Regions from separate parts of the Proteus faecis genome, predicted to be linked through region 2. Evidence: riboswitches for the same ligand, from Rfam matches in the RefSeq annotation. Region 2 holds a riboswitch; the other holds the start of a gene.
What was found. A riboswitch is a leader RNA that binds a small molecule or an ion and turns the genes downstream of it on or off. The one in region 2 is predicted to bind thiamine pyrophosphate.

Region 1: it holds a riboswitch for thiamine pyrophosphate, as region 2 does, so the genes downstream of both, thiC (phosphomethylpyrimidine synthase ThiC) here and thiD (bifunctional hydroxymethylpyrimidine kinase/phosphomethylpyrimidine kinase) in region 2, are expected to answer to the same signal.

What each region holds. Positions count from the first base shown of each region.
Region 1 covers NZ_JASVWV010000020.1:2,420-10,642, reverse strand. The annotation lists gene thiE (thiamine phosphate synthase) at 1-356, opposite strand, end outside; gene thiC (phosphomethylpyrimidine synthase ThiC) at 340-2,292, opposite strand; TPP riboswitch at 2,433-2,555, opposite strand; gene nudC (NAD(+) diphosphatase) at 2,806-3,591, shown strand; gene hemE (uroporphyrinogen decarboxylase) at 3,680-4,753, shown strand; gene nfi (deoxyribonuclease V) at 4,746-5,414, shown strand; gene QSH13_RS16940 (YjaG family protein) at 5,489-6,079, shown strand; gene QSH13_RS16935 (HU family DNA-binding protein) at 6,270-6,542, shown strand; gene QSH13_RS16930 (DUF1481 domain-containing protein) at 6,557-7,249, shown strand; gene purD (phosphoribosylamine--glycine ligase) at 7,272-8,223, opposite strand, start outside.
Region 2 covers NZ_JASVWV010000003.1:82,682-90,904, reverse strand. The annotation lists gene pagP (lipid IV(A) palmitoyltransferase PagP) at 1-381, opposite strand, end outside; TPP riboswitch at 1,156-1,244, shown strand; gene thiD (bifunctional hydroxymethylpyrimidine kinase/phosphomethylpyrimidine kinase) at 1,296-2,093, shown strand; gene fbaB (class I fructose-bisphosphate aldolase) at 2,144-3,193, opposite strand; gene yegS (lipid kinase YegS) at 3,243-4,136, opposite strand; gene trhP (prephenate-dependent tRNA uridine(34) hydroxylase TrhP) at 4,433-5,812, opposite strand; gene baeR (envelope stress response regulator BaeR) at 5,932-6,639, opposite strand; gene baeS (envelope stress sensor histidine kinase BaeS) at 6,664-8,040, opposite strand; gene mdtC (multidrug efflux RND transporter permease subunit MdtC) at 8,037-8,223, opposite strand, start outside.

The sequences.
Region 1 (8,223 bases), on a different contig from region 2:
TGTAATTCCGCTTCATCGTGAGTGGAAATACCAAGACGTAATCCTGATTGTTTAATGGCATTAAGGTCAGCAATATCAAGATCTTCTTGACCAAGATGAACACCGTAGGCGTGATGTTTAATGGCGAGTTGCCAATAATCATTGATAAACAGTCTTGCCTGATACTGTTTGCCTAGTTTTATTGCTTCAATGATCTTTTGTTCAACATCGTCTGGTTGTTTATCTTTTATGCGTAATTGCAGGGTGGTAACGCCTGTTTTTAACAGGCGTTCGATCCACTCAACAGAATCAACAACAGGATAAAGCCCAAGCTTTTTTTCTGTCGGTGCAAAAGGTGTGTTAGAGGATCTGTTCATTTTCAGTCACCTCAATATTGGTGATTTCTGCACTGTGGTATAACTCACTGCCATGCTCTTTAAAGGCTTGAGACATTTGTTCCATACCAGCCGCATAATCGCGTACTTCTTGCGTTATTTTCATTGAACAGAATTTAGGTCCACACATTGAGCAGAAGTGAGCGACTTTTCCTGATGCTTGAGGCAAGGTTTCATCGTGATATTGACGTGCCGATTCAGGATCAAGCGCTAAATTGAATTGATCTTCCCATCTAAACTCAAATCGCGCTTTTGACATTGCATTATCACGGATTTGAGCGCCAGGATGCCCTTTGGCTAAATCGGCAGCATGAGCGGCGATTTTATAAGTAATAAGACCTTGTTTTACATCTTCTTTATTAGGTAAGCCAAGGTGTTCTTTGGGCGTGACGTAACACAACATCGCACAACCAAACCAGCCAATCATTGCTGCACCAATACCTGAAGTAAAATGGTCATAACCCGGTGCGATATCAGTCGTTAGTGGGCCCAAGGTATAAAAAGGTGCTTCATGACAATGCTCTAATTCTTCTGTCATATTGCGGCGGATCATCTGCATTGGAACGTGGCCAGGGCCTTCTATCATGACTTGAACGTCATATTCCCATGCAATTTTTGTCAGTTCACCTAGCGTATGTAATTCAGAAAATTGGGCTTCATCGTTCGCATCTTGAATTGAACCCGGTCTTAGCCCGTCGCCGAGCGAAAGGGAGACATCATAAGCCGTACAAATTTCGCAGATTTCACGGAAATGTTCGTAGAGGAAATTCTCTTTATGGTGTGATAAACACCATTTCGCCATTATTGAACCGCCACGAGACACAATACCCGTGAGGCGTTTTGCGGTCATTGGCACATAACGTAATAAGACACCAGCATGAATAGTAAAGTAATCAACCCCTTGCTCTGCTTGTTCAAGCAAAGTATCACGGAATATTTCCCAAGAGAGATCTTCAGCAATACCGTTAACTTTCTCAAGTGCTTGATAAATTGGAACTGTACCAATAGGAACAGGGCTATTGCGAATGATCCACTCACGCGTTTCATGAATATAACGGCCGGTTGAGAGATCCATTACGGTATCTGCTCCCCAGCGTGTAGACCAAATTAGTTTTTCAACTTCTTCTTCAATAGAGGAGGTTACCGAAGAGTTTCCGATATTGGCATTCACTTTTACTAAGAAATTTCGCCCAATAATCATTGGCTCTGATTCTGGGTGATTGATATTGGCAGGAATGATTGCTCGACCAGCTGCAACTTCTTGGCGCACAAACTCAGGAGTAATGTTGTCAGGAAGATGAGCACCAAAGCTAAATCCTGCATGCTGTTGGCGTAAAACTTCGCTACGAATTCTCTCACGCCCCATATTTTCACGAATAGCAATAAACTCCATTTCAGGCGTAATAATGCCTTGGCGTGCATAATGTAACTGTGTAACACGTTTGCCATTTAGCGCTTTTTTAGGGCTTGGTTTTAACGGGAAGCGCAGATGTTCTAATCCAGCATCAGAAAGGCGTTGTTGGGTGAAATCTGAACTTAAAAGTGAAAGAGTTTCCGTATCATTGCGCTCATCAATCCATGGTTGGCGTATTTTTTTTAATCCAAGATTAACATCAAGTTGAGACGCGGGATCACCATAAGGGCCTGATGTGTCATATACGGGTACGGGTTCATTCTCTTCAAAAATAGGGGAGTCTTTTGATCCTCCTACTAGCGTTTTATCAAGTTGGATCTCACGCATTGGTACCTTAATGTCAGTACGTGAGCCTTCGAGGTAAATGCGGTTTGAATTTGGAAAACTTACGCCTTGAATGGTGCTGATAAACTCTTGAGCAGCATCACGCTGTTCTTTTCGTGGGCGCTGTTTGTTGTTTGTTGGTGAAATATCTTTGACGGATATAGTTTGATTTTGGGACATAGCATTTCCTAATAAATATCATGCAGGCGGTAGCCTGTCGGGTGAATATTGAGAAAAATGCTTGTCTGGAGGTCGCAGGGAGTATCGACAGATAGGTGTATATGGGAGTGTAAAAAATATACGTAATAAAGCTATCAAAAGGTCGAATCACTCTTGTTCCCTTCGCGGGTATTAACCCGATCAGGTTCCGCGGATCCCGAATTAACGGTCTCAGCCTGTGTTTATAATAGCCTTATAAACACTAGGCACTCCGACAAGAAGATGTCCAGTATATGAAAGATTTTAAAAACTACAAGTCCGACATGGGTTATTTATTGAAATTCCGCTGTTGGTATTTTCACCTTTTTCTGGGGGGATTTAAATAATGATCACTCTCAGTAACATTAATATAATTTATTGGTTTGAGTGAGAAAATATTAATAGATAAGAGAAGAACGTCATAATTCATTGAGTGGTTCTTGTTAAAGAGAGTATCCTTTATTCTATATCATTATTTTGGATAGAATGGTCGTTATGCATTTATATACATTAACAGGCTTAGAAAAGGGCTGGTGGACAGTCAGTCTTGGTGGGCGAGTGTGGTTACCTAAAGGTGAACTTCCATTTGGCTTAGCTAAAGATTGGGATCTCATTGGTCAGCACGCCAAAATTGTGGGTGAATGGCAGGGTGAAACAGTTTGGCTTATTCATGGAAAAATGGATAACGATATGTGTTCACCAAGACTTATCGCCTCACAAGATGAAAACTTATTTAAATTAGTCGGCCGTGGTGTCCAACTGGCTGAGTTTTATCGTTCCCACCGTTTTTGTGGTTATTGTGGTTCTAAAATGCGCCATAGTGAGAGTGAATGGGCATGTTTATGCGATAACTGTCATGAACGCTATTATCCGCAAATTGCCCCTTGTATTATTGTGGGTATTCGCCATGAAGATAAAATCTTGTTAGCACATCATGTTAGACATAAACATTCACCTCTTTACACTGTACTCGCTGGCTTTGTTGAGGTTGGTGAAACATTAGAAGAAGCCGTAGCCCGTGAAGTGTTTGAAGAGAGCAATATTCGCATTCGCAATATTCGCTATGTATCTTCTCAGCCTTGGCCGTTTCCTCATTCTTTAATGATGGGCTTTTTAGCTGATTATGATGGTGGTGAATTACGTCATGATCCTTCTGAATTAATGAGTGCGGGTTGGTATCGCTACGATCAATTACCGCAGATCCCACCGCCAGATACTATCGCCAGACGTTTGATAGAAGATACGATAGCCAATATTCGACAAGATAAAGAGAAGAACTAAATAAAGGCGCTGTCTGCCAACAGTTATTTTTCCAGCATGTTACAATGCATGCTATTTTGCGGCCCTATTACTGTTAATGGAGTTAGTCATGAGTGAGTTGAAAAACGACCGCTATTTACGTGCGCTGTTGCGCCAACCTGTTGATGTCACCCCAGTTTGGATGATGCGTCAGGCAGGCAGATATCTTCCTGAATATAAGGAAACACGGGCACAAGCGGGGGATTTCATCTCATTGTGCAAGAACACAGAATTAGCATGTGAAGTGACATTACAGCCTTTAAGACGGTTTCCTTTAGATGCTGCTATTTTATTTTCTGATATTTTAACTATTCCTGATGCAATGGGATTAGGCCTTTACTTTGAAACCGGTGAAGGTCCTCGTTTTAAATCACCAATAAATAATCTTGATGATATAAAAAAATTGCCTATTCCTGATCCAGAAGATGAATTGGGATATGTGATGAATGCAGTACGTGCTATCCGTCATGCATTGCAAGGCAGTGTGCCATTAATTGGTTTTTCGGGAAGTCCTTGGACATTAGCAACCTATATGGTTGAAGGTGGAAGTAGTAAGGCCTTCACAAAAATAAAAAAAATGATGTATTCAGATCCTCAAGCACTACATCTATTACTGGATAAACTGGCAGATAGCGTTATTCTGTATTTGAATGCTCAAATTAAAGCGGGTGCACAATCTATCATGATCTTTGATACATGGGGTGGTGTGCTGACAGGGCGTGATTACCAACTCTTCTCATTACACTATATGCATAAGATTGTTGATGGTCTTATTCGTGAATATGATGGAAGGAAAGTGCCAGTCACTTTATTTACCAAAGGTGGTGGTCGTTGGCTAGAAGCGATGGCGGCGACAGGTTGCGATGCATTAGGACTTGATTGGACGATTGATATTGAAGATGCACGTCGTCGAGTGGGGGATAAAGTTGCGCTACAAGGTAATATGGATCCTTCTATGCTGTATGCACCGCCAGCAAGAATAGAACAAGAAGTTGAAACTATTCTTGCTGGGTTTGGTAAAGGCAATGGTCATGTCTTTAATCTTGGGCACGGTATTCATCAAGATGTTCCACCTGAACATGCTGGTGCATTTATTGATGCGGTTCACCGTTTATCGAAGCCTTATCATCAGGATAATGATTAATACCCAACAATTACGTCAGGAGCAGACAGAAAAAGCTCAACAGATTATTTTAACAGACCAACTCACAGCACCAATTTACATAGCAGGTGCTGACGTTGGTTTTGAAGACGGCGGCGCAGTGACTCGCGCCGCTATCGTGATAATGCATTACCCTTCTTTTAAAATTCTTGAATACCAGATTGCTCGAATACCTACAACTCTTCCTTACATTCCTGGTTTGCTTTCATTTAGAGAGTGCCCTGCGTTACTGGCAGCTTGGCAATTAATCAAACAAAAGCCTTCTCTTATTTTTGTCGATGGGCAAGGCATTGCTCATCCTAGGAGGCTAGGTGTTGCAAGCCATTTTGGTTTATTAGTGGATACACCAACTATTGGTGTGGCAAAAAGTCGTTTATGTGGCATTGATAAAGCAGTTAATGAAGAGATGGGGAGCCATGAGCCGTTAATGGATAAAAATGAGCAAATAGGGTGGATTTATCGTAGTAAGAAAAAATGTAAACCCCTGTATATTTCTCCGGGTCATAAAGTGAGTATGGAAGGCGCTTTGCAGTGGGTTGAGTTGTGTATGAAAGGATATCGATTGCCAGAACCAACGCGTTGGGCTGATGGTATTGCTTCAAATAGGCGATTATTTGAGCAGTTGAATAAGAATAAGCTCTAAATGTTCGGGAAATATGTGGATATTTTTAATTTTCAGGTAAACTGCGCCTAAGTTAAGAAAATGAGTAATCACGAATGTTGAAGAACCCGATCCATTTACGTTTAGAAAAGCTAGAAGCTTGGCAACACCTGACGTTTATGGCGTGCCTGTGTGAACGAATGTACCCAAATTATCAGGTATTTTGTCGTGAAACAGGTTTTACCGATCCAATGCTTTATCGCCGTATTCTCGATCTGGTTTGGGAAACTTTAACGGTGAAAGATGCAAAGGTTAATTTTGATTCTCAATTAGAGAAATTAGAAGAAGCTATTCCTGATGCATCTCAGTTCGAGATTTATGGTGTTTATCCTGCGATTGACGCCTGTGTTGCACTTAGTGAAATTGTTCACTCTCGTTTAAGTGGTGAATCATTAAGTCACGCTATTGAAGTGAGCAAATTATCAGTAGGGACAGTTGCTTCACTTGAAATGACACAAGCAGAAAGAGAAATGGATGAAGAAGAGCTTAGATCTCTACCTGCTGTTATTGAAGAGTTCGATATCCAATGGGAAATTTACCGTCTACTTGTAGAATGTGAAGAAAGAGATATTGAACTGATCAAAGGTCTACGAGCAGACCTTCGTGAAGCTGGAATGAGCAATATCGGTATAGAATTAACGCACTAAATCAGAAAAACGTGATTTAGTGCTTGAAAAGCGACGTTTAAAGACTTCACATCACCCCCGTGTATGTTCTACATTGGGTACGAAAAGAAGTGGCTCAGGTGTTTTACTTAAATTATCCTCTTAAAAAGATAATTTAAGTTTTTTCACCAGATGTTTTTCAAACGATAAAACATACTTTAAGGACTATTTTATGAACAAAGCTGAATTAACCGAATCAGTTGCTGAAAAAGCGGATCTGACAAAAACTCAAGCAAAAGCTGCTATTGAAGCGTTTATCGACTCAGTAACAGGTGCTCTGAAAGAAGGTGATTCTGTACAGTTAGTTGGTTTCGGTACATTCAAGGTGAATCACCGTGCAGAGCGTACTGGCCGTAACCCTCAAACTGGTAAAGAAATTAAAATTGCAGCAGCTAATGTTCCTGCATTTACTGCCGGTAAAGCACTGAAAGACGCAGTAAAATAATTCCTTTGAACGGAATGAACAATAGAGGGGGATTTACTCCCCTTTTGTTGAAACGACAGGGGCTGTTAGCAATAGGATCTGTTTTTTTGCTCAGCGCCTGCTCTTCTTCTGTGCAACTACCTGAATTTTCTGCAACAGGCTATATTGCGGACGAAGGTGTTGTACGTCTATGGCGTTTAAATAATAAAGTGTCAGAACCTCAAGTTATCATGAGTGTTTATAGCTTTTATAAAAAGCCAGAAACTGTCATCACATTCTATGAGTATCGTCAAAATAAGCTTTGGCAAATCCGCTCTGAAGTTATTAATCCTAACGATCCTTCATCTTGGCACCTTCGTTTAAATAAACATGGTGAAGTTATTTTCATGCAACAAGAACGCCAGAAGCAAAAACGTGCATTAACAGAAGATGAACGTTTAAGAATGGTATTTGCTGCAAGCAAAGAGCGTGAAATCAGTGACGCGCTTACTATTGGGAAAGTAAATTTAGTACAGGGTGTTTGGTATCAAAATACAATGACAACATGTGCCGGTGAGAAGGTGAGTGTTTCATTTGAAGCCCCAGAACAACGCTGGTTAAAAACAAGAACACGCAATTCAAGTAAGCCTTCTTATGTTGCTTGGCTTGATTCACCAGAGGGTAAGCAATTACTGATGGTTGCAGAACACGATTTTTGTAAATGGGAACCAACAAAAGAGAGCTTGTGATCACTCCCTTTTGCTGTTTAATTTATTTCTTTAAGCGTGCAATCGCTCGATAGCCGATATCATGGCGATAAAAACTACCATCCCAATGGATACTTTTTGCTAAAGCATAAGCATTTTTTTGAGCTTGCTCGATATCATCACCTAATGCTGTTGCACATAGTACTCGCCCGCCGGCAGTGACCACTTCGCCTTTGTTATTAAGTGTTGTTCCCGCTTGAAATACCTTTGCCGTCGTTGATGATGTTGGTGTTAATCCTTCGATAACATCGCCTTGACGATAATTCGCAGGGTAGCCGCCGGCTGCAATCACAACACCTAAAGCTGGACGAGGATCCCAATGGGAATCTTTACCTTTTAAGTTACCTTTTGCGCCAGCTAAACAGAGTTCAACTAAGTCAGATTGCATTCGCATCATAATAGGTTGAGTTTCTGGGTCACCAAAACGACAGTTAAACTCAATAACTTTAGCAATACCTTGTTTATCAATCATCAGTCCTGCATAAAGGAAACCTTGATAACGATGCCCTTCCGAAGCCATCCCTTTTACTGTTGGATAAATGATTTTTTCCATTACTTGCTGGTGGATTTCTGGTGTAACAACAGGCGCAGGTGAATATGCGCCCATTCCCCCAGTGTTAGGGCCAGTATCTCCATCACCAACACGTTTATGATCTTGGCTTGTTGCCATTGGGATCACATGTTCACCGTCAACCATAACAATAAAGCTAGCTTCTTCGCCATCAAGAAATTCTTCGATAACAATACGATGTCCTGCATCACCAAAAACATTACCAGCCAGCATATCTTTAATTGCAGCTTCAGCCTCAGCTTGTGTCATTGCAACAATAACGCCTTTACCTGCGGCTAAACCATCTGCTTTGATAACAATTGGTACGCCCACTTTATTGAGGTACTCAAGTGCAGGTGCTATTTCTGTAAAATTTTGATAATCCGCAGTTGGAATTTTATGACGA
Region 2 (8,223 bases):
GTCCATAAATGCCATCGCATAAAGAGAGTGCCAATCACCATCATTGTCATAACGATATTTTCCCATACCAAAACCCCAAGGTGTTTCGTTATAACGATCAGTTTTTTCTTTATCGTAAGTAAAACGGTTATGCCAAGTCCATACAGGTAAATAGTAATTATATTGGTCGTTATCCCAAGTTTGATTAACATTACGTTTGAATTTTTCCCAGTAATTCTCGTCATTATTAGATTGAGGAGGGTTGCTGGCGACTTGTTGGTTTTCTGTCATAATAGTCTGATGGCTATTTGCATTATTTTCAGAAGCGAAAGCGGAAGTTGTTAACGCAAGTGAAAACAGCGTTGTAGCTAATACGCTAGGGTGAAAATAGGACGATGACATAATGTAACTCCGAGTACGACATAAACAGTGATTCTGGTGATGACAAATAAACATTACTAATAGTGTTATTTAATCGACAAGTATTTAAGATAAGAGGTATCTGAAACTTTACATCTTAAATAAAATCTTAAAGGGTTAGAGTTGGTTAAGAATAAAACGATAGACTTATTGTACTTATGAACGTCATTTTGTCTGATATTAAATGATGTTATTTTTTTATGATAATATATCGTTTCTAACGAAAATTAAATTTTATTAGATTTAAAAAATAAATAGCTAATAAATAAGGTTTGCAAGCCTTAATATAGGCTTAGTTACTTTCAATAGAAAAAACCTAACAAATATTTATTATTATGACTTAATTAAAATATTGAGATAAATTTAATATTAATAACATCAGTTTAGAAAAAAAGATTAATTTCTGGCTGAATAATAGAGTAACAAATAAAAAGAGTTAAATAAAAAAAAGAAAAAAACAGAGGTTAGTTTATAAAGCGTTTAAGTTTAAGCGTTGACAACTGGCGTTTGGACTGTTTTTTATACAGATAATCCTATGGTTAGAGAGTGCAAATTAAAAAATTGTTATTTACCCTTTCTTAAATCGATATGTCGTGCAATAGAGGCCCTCGGCTTACTATTTATTATATACAACTATAACTGATTTATCTTACTGAATAACAAATCTCAACAAGAGAGAATTTATAAATCGATATTAGCTATCAAACTAGCATCTTTATCTTGAGCATGCGATACTCCTTATCGCCTGAATTTACAGGCTTTGGCTCGGGGCGCCTTATGGCTGAGATGAACCCGTATAACCTGATCTGGATAATGCCAGCGTAGGGAAGTCAAGGTAACTCTGCTGATTAACAGAGCCCGACTTTTCTGTAACTGGTGAAAGGAGGAGTTAATCAGTGAGATTCAATGCATTGTCTATCGCAGGCACTGATCCTAGTGGTGGTGCAGGTATTCAGGCCGATCTGAAAACATTTTCAGCACTGGGTGTCTATGGCACAACAGTAATGACGGCACTTGTTGCTCAAAATACCTGTGGTGTCCGTAGTGTCTATGATTTATCCCCTGATTTTGTTGCCGCTCAATTAGATGCTGTCTTGTCTGATGTTCGAATTGATAGTGCCAAAATTGGCATGCTCTCTAATGCCTCGATTATTGATGTGGTTTGCACCAAACTTCAGCAATATGCGATCCCCTTTGTTGTTCTTGATACCGTGATGATTGCAAAAAGTGGTGATCCTCTATTACAACCTGATGCGGTTAATAAAATGGTTAATCAGCTTTTGCCTCTGGTTGATTTGATCACGCCTAACTTACCCGAAGCTGCAGCACTGTTAGGTTGTGATGTCGCTCAAGATGAAATAGCGATGAAGCAACAAGGTTATGCATTGCTAAAACAAGGATGTAAAGCGGTGTTGATGAAAGGAGGGCATCTAACTGAAAATGAAAGCCCTGATTGGTTATTTACTCAAGATGGTGAGTGGCGATTTACCTCTAAACGCATTAATACTAAAAATACTCATGGTACAGGATGTACGCTTTCAGCCGCCTTAGCTGCTATTCGTCCTCAAGTTGCTAATTGGCAGATTTGTGTTGAACAAGCAAAAAACTATTTGCAGCAAGCATTAGAACATGCAGATAGTTTAGATGTTGGACAAGGTTTCGGCCCTGTGCATCATTTTCATCGTTGGTGGTAATACTAAAAAGCCCCTAAAAAGGGGCTTTAACTGATTGTAAAATCAGATAATTAAGCAATAGTGACAGATTTGTTTAGATAAACATCTTGTACTGCATTAATTAGAGCCACGCCATCTTTCATTGATTTTTTGAACGCTTTACGTCCTAAGATCAAGCCCATACCACCCGCACGTTTATTAATCACTGCGGTACGAACAGCATCTTCAAGGTCATTATTACCTGAAGCGCCGCCAGAGTTAATTAATCCCGCACGACCCATATAGCAGTTTGCTAATTGGTAACGAACTAAATCAATTGGGTTTTCAGTAGTGAGTTTGGTGTAAACACGCTCATCAGTATGACCAAAACCAATCGCTTTAAAGCCACCGTTATTTTCAGCCATTTTTTGTTTAACAATATCAGCACCAATTGTTGCGGCTAAATGGTTTGCTTGACCGGTTAAATCTGCACTTGCATGGTAATCTACGCCATCTTTTTTAAAGGCTGGGTTGCGTAAATAAGCCCATAATACTGTGACCATTCCCAACTCATGAGCACGCTCAAAGGCCATTGAAATTTCTTCAATTTGGCGACGGCTTTCTTGTGAACCAAAGTAAATGGTTGCACCCACGGCAACAGCACCCATTTCAAAGGCTTGTTCTACACTGGCGTACAGTGTTTGGTCATATTGCGCTGGGTAGCTTAGGGTTTCATTGTGGTTTAATTTCACAAGAAAAGGGATTTTGTGTGCATAGCGACGAGAAACAGAAGCAAGAACACCATAAGTAGAGGCAACACAGTTACAACCCGCTTCAATAGCTAACTCAACAATATTTTTCGGATCAAAATAGAGTGGGTTTGCAGCAAAAGAGGCAGCAGCAGAGTGCTCAACCCCTTGGTCAACAGGTAGAATGGACAGATAACCCGTTCCCGCTAAACGCCCATGATTAAACAGGGTTTGCATTGAACGTAACACGCTATTAGGGCGATTGTTATCAATCATAACGCGATCAACAAAGTCAGAACCTGGCAGGTAGAGATTTTCGCTCGGGATGGTTTGGCAACGATGTTCCAATAATGATTTCGCATCAGCACCTAACAAACTTACTATATCAGTCATTACATACTCCAGTTCATGATGAGATGAGAGTGATTGTCATTTATCTACATTAAGATAACAAGTCACATTGAGGCGGTAACCGGCAGTGGATCGCTTCAGGTAACACAATAAATTCAAATTTATTCCCTAAAAGGGGTTCTCCATCTAAATTAAATACCATTTCATGAGAAGCGCTAATATTTACCCAGCGACTTTCACGCTCGATAATCTTGTCATTTTTTTTACGATCAAACAGGCTATTTAAAAGAGAAGGAAGTAATTCGTGTGCTTCAACAATGGTGATATTGAGTTTATTGTCGTTAATTAAAGCGTCGGGACAGAGTTGTTGTCCTCCTCCAGCTTGGCGACCATTACCAATACCGAGAATGAGTGATTCACCTTCCCAGTGGAAATTTTCCGCTTCTATCGTGCAGTGATCAGCTTTTAAGGTGTCAATACTTAAAAGACCATTAATAAAATAGGCGGCTCCACCTAATGCTGACTTTAACGCTTCAGGGGTTTCTGTTGTGATTTTTGTTCCAAAGCCACCTGATGCCATATTGATAAAATAGCGGGTCTTATTCACATTAATAACATCAATGGGTACAGCTCGCCCTTTAACGGCTAAATTAAGTGCATTTTCCATATCGCGAGGGATTTGTGCGCTGGTGGCAAAATCATTTGCTGTGCCTAATGGAATAACGCCAAGTGTTGGTAAAGACGAAGGGGAGAGATGTATGAGTTCAGATACAACGCTATTAATTGTTCCATCCCCTCCGGCTGCAATTACAGTTTCGGCCTGCATATCGATGGCTTCTTGTACAAAACGTCGTATATCACTCGATTCCCAAGTCACTCTTACTTGGAGATTAAAACCTTCGTCACGTAATTGGTAAACCGCTTTTCTCAATGTACTATCGTTAGCGCTTTTTCCATTAATGATTAGTAAATTAATTTTACTCATTGATGAATCCCTTTAATTAAATCACTCTTTTAAAGGTAATGGATATCGAGAAAATTACTATTTTTTTTACAAAGGATAACGAAAAAGGAGTGTGTTTTACGAAAAGAAAATTGATAACGGGAAGTGAAAAAAGAAAAGGCAAATCCAAGGGAGATTGGATTTGCCAAGGAGGTGGTTCCTAGTCTTACTGTATTCATTCTAGTTCTTTATTTTTCGGAACTGATGATACGGCAAACAAATCATTATTGATGTGATCTGTATTTGAAATTGACCACTTTAAATCAGATTATGACGCTTTACTTCACTTCTACCGCATCAATTTTATGCGGTTGGCGAGTTGTTGTACCTTGTAGGTTGCGGATCAGCAGTGCAAAATCTAAATCAACATCTTCAGGAACAGATAAATAAACCATGTGACCATTACCTGGTGCAACATCCGTTGGTTGCTGTTTTTTATTAAACAGCGTGTCTAGCGTAAATTGAATATTTCCAGTTGGGGTCATTAATTCTAGGCTATCACCTAAAACAAATTTGTTTTTAACATCAACTTCAGCTAAACCGTTTACGCGTTTACCTGTGAATTCACCGACAAATTGTTGAGTGTCAGAGACAGAGTAACCATATTCATAAGTTTGGTATGCATCATGGGTATGGCGACGTAAGAAACCTTCTGTATAACCTCGATGTGCTAAGCCTTCCAATGTCGTTAGCAACGTTGGATCGAATGGTTTACCTGCAACTGCATCATCAATCGCACGACGATACATTTGTGCTGTACGAGCACAGTAATAGAAGGATTTAGTACGACCTTCAATTTTCAGCGAATGCACGCCCATTTGAGTTAATTGCTCAACGTGTTCAATCGCACGTAAGTCTTTAGAGTTCATGATATAAGTACCGTGTTCATCTTCGAACGCAGTCATATATTCACCAGGGCGTTTTGCTTCTTCGATTAAGTAGACTTTATCTGTTGGCGCGCCAACACCTAAAGTAGGCTCAACATTTTTAACCGGGATTGGCGTGTATTTTTCAACGATATTACCGACATCGTCTTCTTTGCCTTCTTCAACTTTATATTCCCAGCGGCAAGCGTTAGTACATGTACCTTGGTTTGGATCACGCTTATTGATATAACCAGATAATAGGCAACGGCCTGAATAAGCCATACATAATGCACCGTGAACGAAAACCTCTAATTCCATATCAGGAACTTGCTTACGAATTTCAGCAATTTCATCAATAGAAAGTTCACGAGAAAGGATCACACGAGTTAATCCCATTTGGCGCCAGAATTTTACGGTTGCCCAGTTAACGGCATTGGCTTGTACTGAAAGGTGGATATCCATTTCAGGGAAGGCTTCACGTACCATCATGATCAAACCCGGATCAGACATAATCAGCGCATCTGGACCCATATCAATGACGGGTTTTAAGTCACGAATAAAGGTTTTTAATTTAGCATTGTGAGGTGCGATATTAACCACAACATAGAAGCGCTTACCTAATTCGTGGGCTTCTTGAATACCTTTAGCAAGGTTTTCGTGGTTAAACTCATTATTACGCACACGTAAGCTATAACGTGGCTGACCTGCATAAACGGCGTCTGCGCCATAAGCAAAGGCATAGCGCATATTTTTTAATGAGCCAGCAGGAGAGAGCAATTCGGGTGTAAACATGGTTAATTTCCTGGTTCTGATTTCAAGTCAGTCCCCCACACATTGGGTAGGGGTATATCATAAAGGGGGGGATTCTAGCGCTTAAGTGTAGCGCGGTTCAATGTATTCCTGAAAAAATATCATCGAAAACGGTAAGCTTGGGTTTCCCAACGATAGCCTTGACCATAAATTGAACGAATAAATTCAATTTGATCGTTAAGTTGCTCTAGTTTGCGTCGTAAATTTTTAATGTGACTATCAATGGTTCTATCCGTCACAATACGGTAGTCATCATAAAGGTGATCCATAAGTTGATCACGTGTCAATATTTTGCCTGGCTGAGTGGCTAAAGCCTTTAGTAAACGAAATTCAGCAGTCGTTAAATCAAGAATTTTATTGTTGTATTGGATTTGGTAAGCCTGCTCATCAATGACGACTAATTTATCGCTTTGAATAATATCTTGTGGTCGATAAAAACGGCGTAATAAAGTTTTGACTCTGGCTACGACTTCCCTTGGACTATAAGGTTTACAAATATAGTCATCAGCGCCAATCTCAAGACCGAGTAGTCGATCTACTTCTTCTGTTTTAGCCGTTACCATAATGATTGGAATATCTGAAAACTGACGTAACTCTTTACAGATTGTAATGCCGTCTTTAACAGGTAGCATTAGATCTAATAGTATTAAATCGTAGTGTTGTTGTTTTACATACTGGCTCACTTTAGCACCATCTGCTAACCAATAAGTTTGATAACCTGATGATTGAAGATAATCAATAAGCAATTGGGCAAGTTTAGGTTCATCTTCAACAATCAAGATTGAATAGGGGGATTCAGATATGGTCATTTATTGGCTCAATGGTTATTAGGCTTAAAGATCATCAGAATATGCGGGTAATTCTATAAGGATTTTCACGCCACCTAAAGAGGAAGGCATGGCACTTATCTTACCATTATGAGCTTCAACAATATTTTCGCAAATCGCAAGACCTAAACCTGAGCCTCCACTTGCACGATTTCGTGAATTTTCTGCACGATAAAAGCGCTGGAAAACAGCATTGTATTGAGCACTGTCTAGCCCTGGAGCACTATCTTCTAATGAAATAAAAACATGATTTTGCTCTTTTTTTGTGCTGATATGTAATTGTCCACCTGAATAAGTATAGCGTACGCTATTCTCTAGCAGATTATGGAAAAGCTGGATCAACCTATCAGGATCAGCTTGCACAATGAGTGGGAATGAATCATCTAATTCGGTAAGTAAAGTAATATCTTTAGTTTGATAGGTATGACGATAAGAAGCCACAGCCAATAAAATTACTTCATTGATATCAATAAAATCTTTACGATAAGTTAAAGAGCCTCTATCTGATAATGATAGTTGGTGGAGATCATTAACCAATTTGGTTAGATTTGTAACTTCAAATAAAAGGGAATTTAGCGTCTCTGTTGAGGGCTTTCTGACACCATCTTGTAACGCTTCAAGTTCACCTTTTAATATGGCAAGAGGGGTTCGCAATTCATGTGAGATATCTGCCATATAATCACGACGAATTTGTTCATTTTTTTCTAGTGTGCTGGCAAGTTGATTAAAGTCGGTAGCAAGTTGACTGATTTCATCTTTGCTTGAGGGTGTTACGCGAACAGAGAAGTCACCCGCTGCTAATTTATGTGTCGCTTCAACAAGACGTTTAACAGGGCGTATCATATTGCGAGAAAGAATAAGAGTGATCAATAAAGCAAAAAGAACGGTTAAACCTGCAATTATCCAGCTAGTACGCAGTTGTTGCTTATCAAAGCTAATATCGGCCTCATTACTGATTTTATCTGCCGCGCTGACAATCACCCATCCAACAATTTCATCGTGAAAGGTAATGGGCTTTTTAAATGTTTCTGCGGGAAATTGATTGTCATGCCCAAATAAACGTTTCATCTCTTTATCAACGATCCAAAATTGTGTACGCCAACCTCTAGGAGGCGGTCCTTCGCTACTTTGGCTTATTTGATCAATACTTCGTAATATTTGATAAAGAGAGCGATCATCTCTATTGAGGAAACGCCAATCTCCCGTTAAAGCATATTGTTCAGTTAAGGCTTCAGCTAAAAGAGTTGCACGCTGTTCACTGTTTTTCTTGATATAACCAATGAATCCTTGCTGGAAGCTACCTCGAATACCGATATGCATGGCGAGAACAACAACCATACAAGTAGCAAAAACCACTAAGAACAGCTTGCTTCTCAATTTCATGCACTTGCCTCTTTTTTGCTGATACGTCGTTGTTGCCAACGTTCACGCAATCCATCAAAAAATAGATAAATAACCGGAGTTGTATAAAGGGTCAGTAGCTGGCTCATTAATAAACCACCTACAATTGTTATCCCTAAAGGTTGTCTTAACTCTGCGCCATCTCCACTACCTAACATTAGTGGT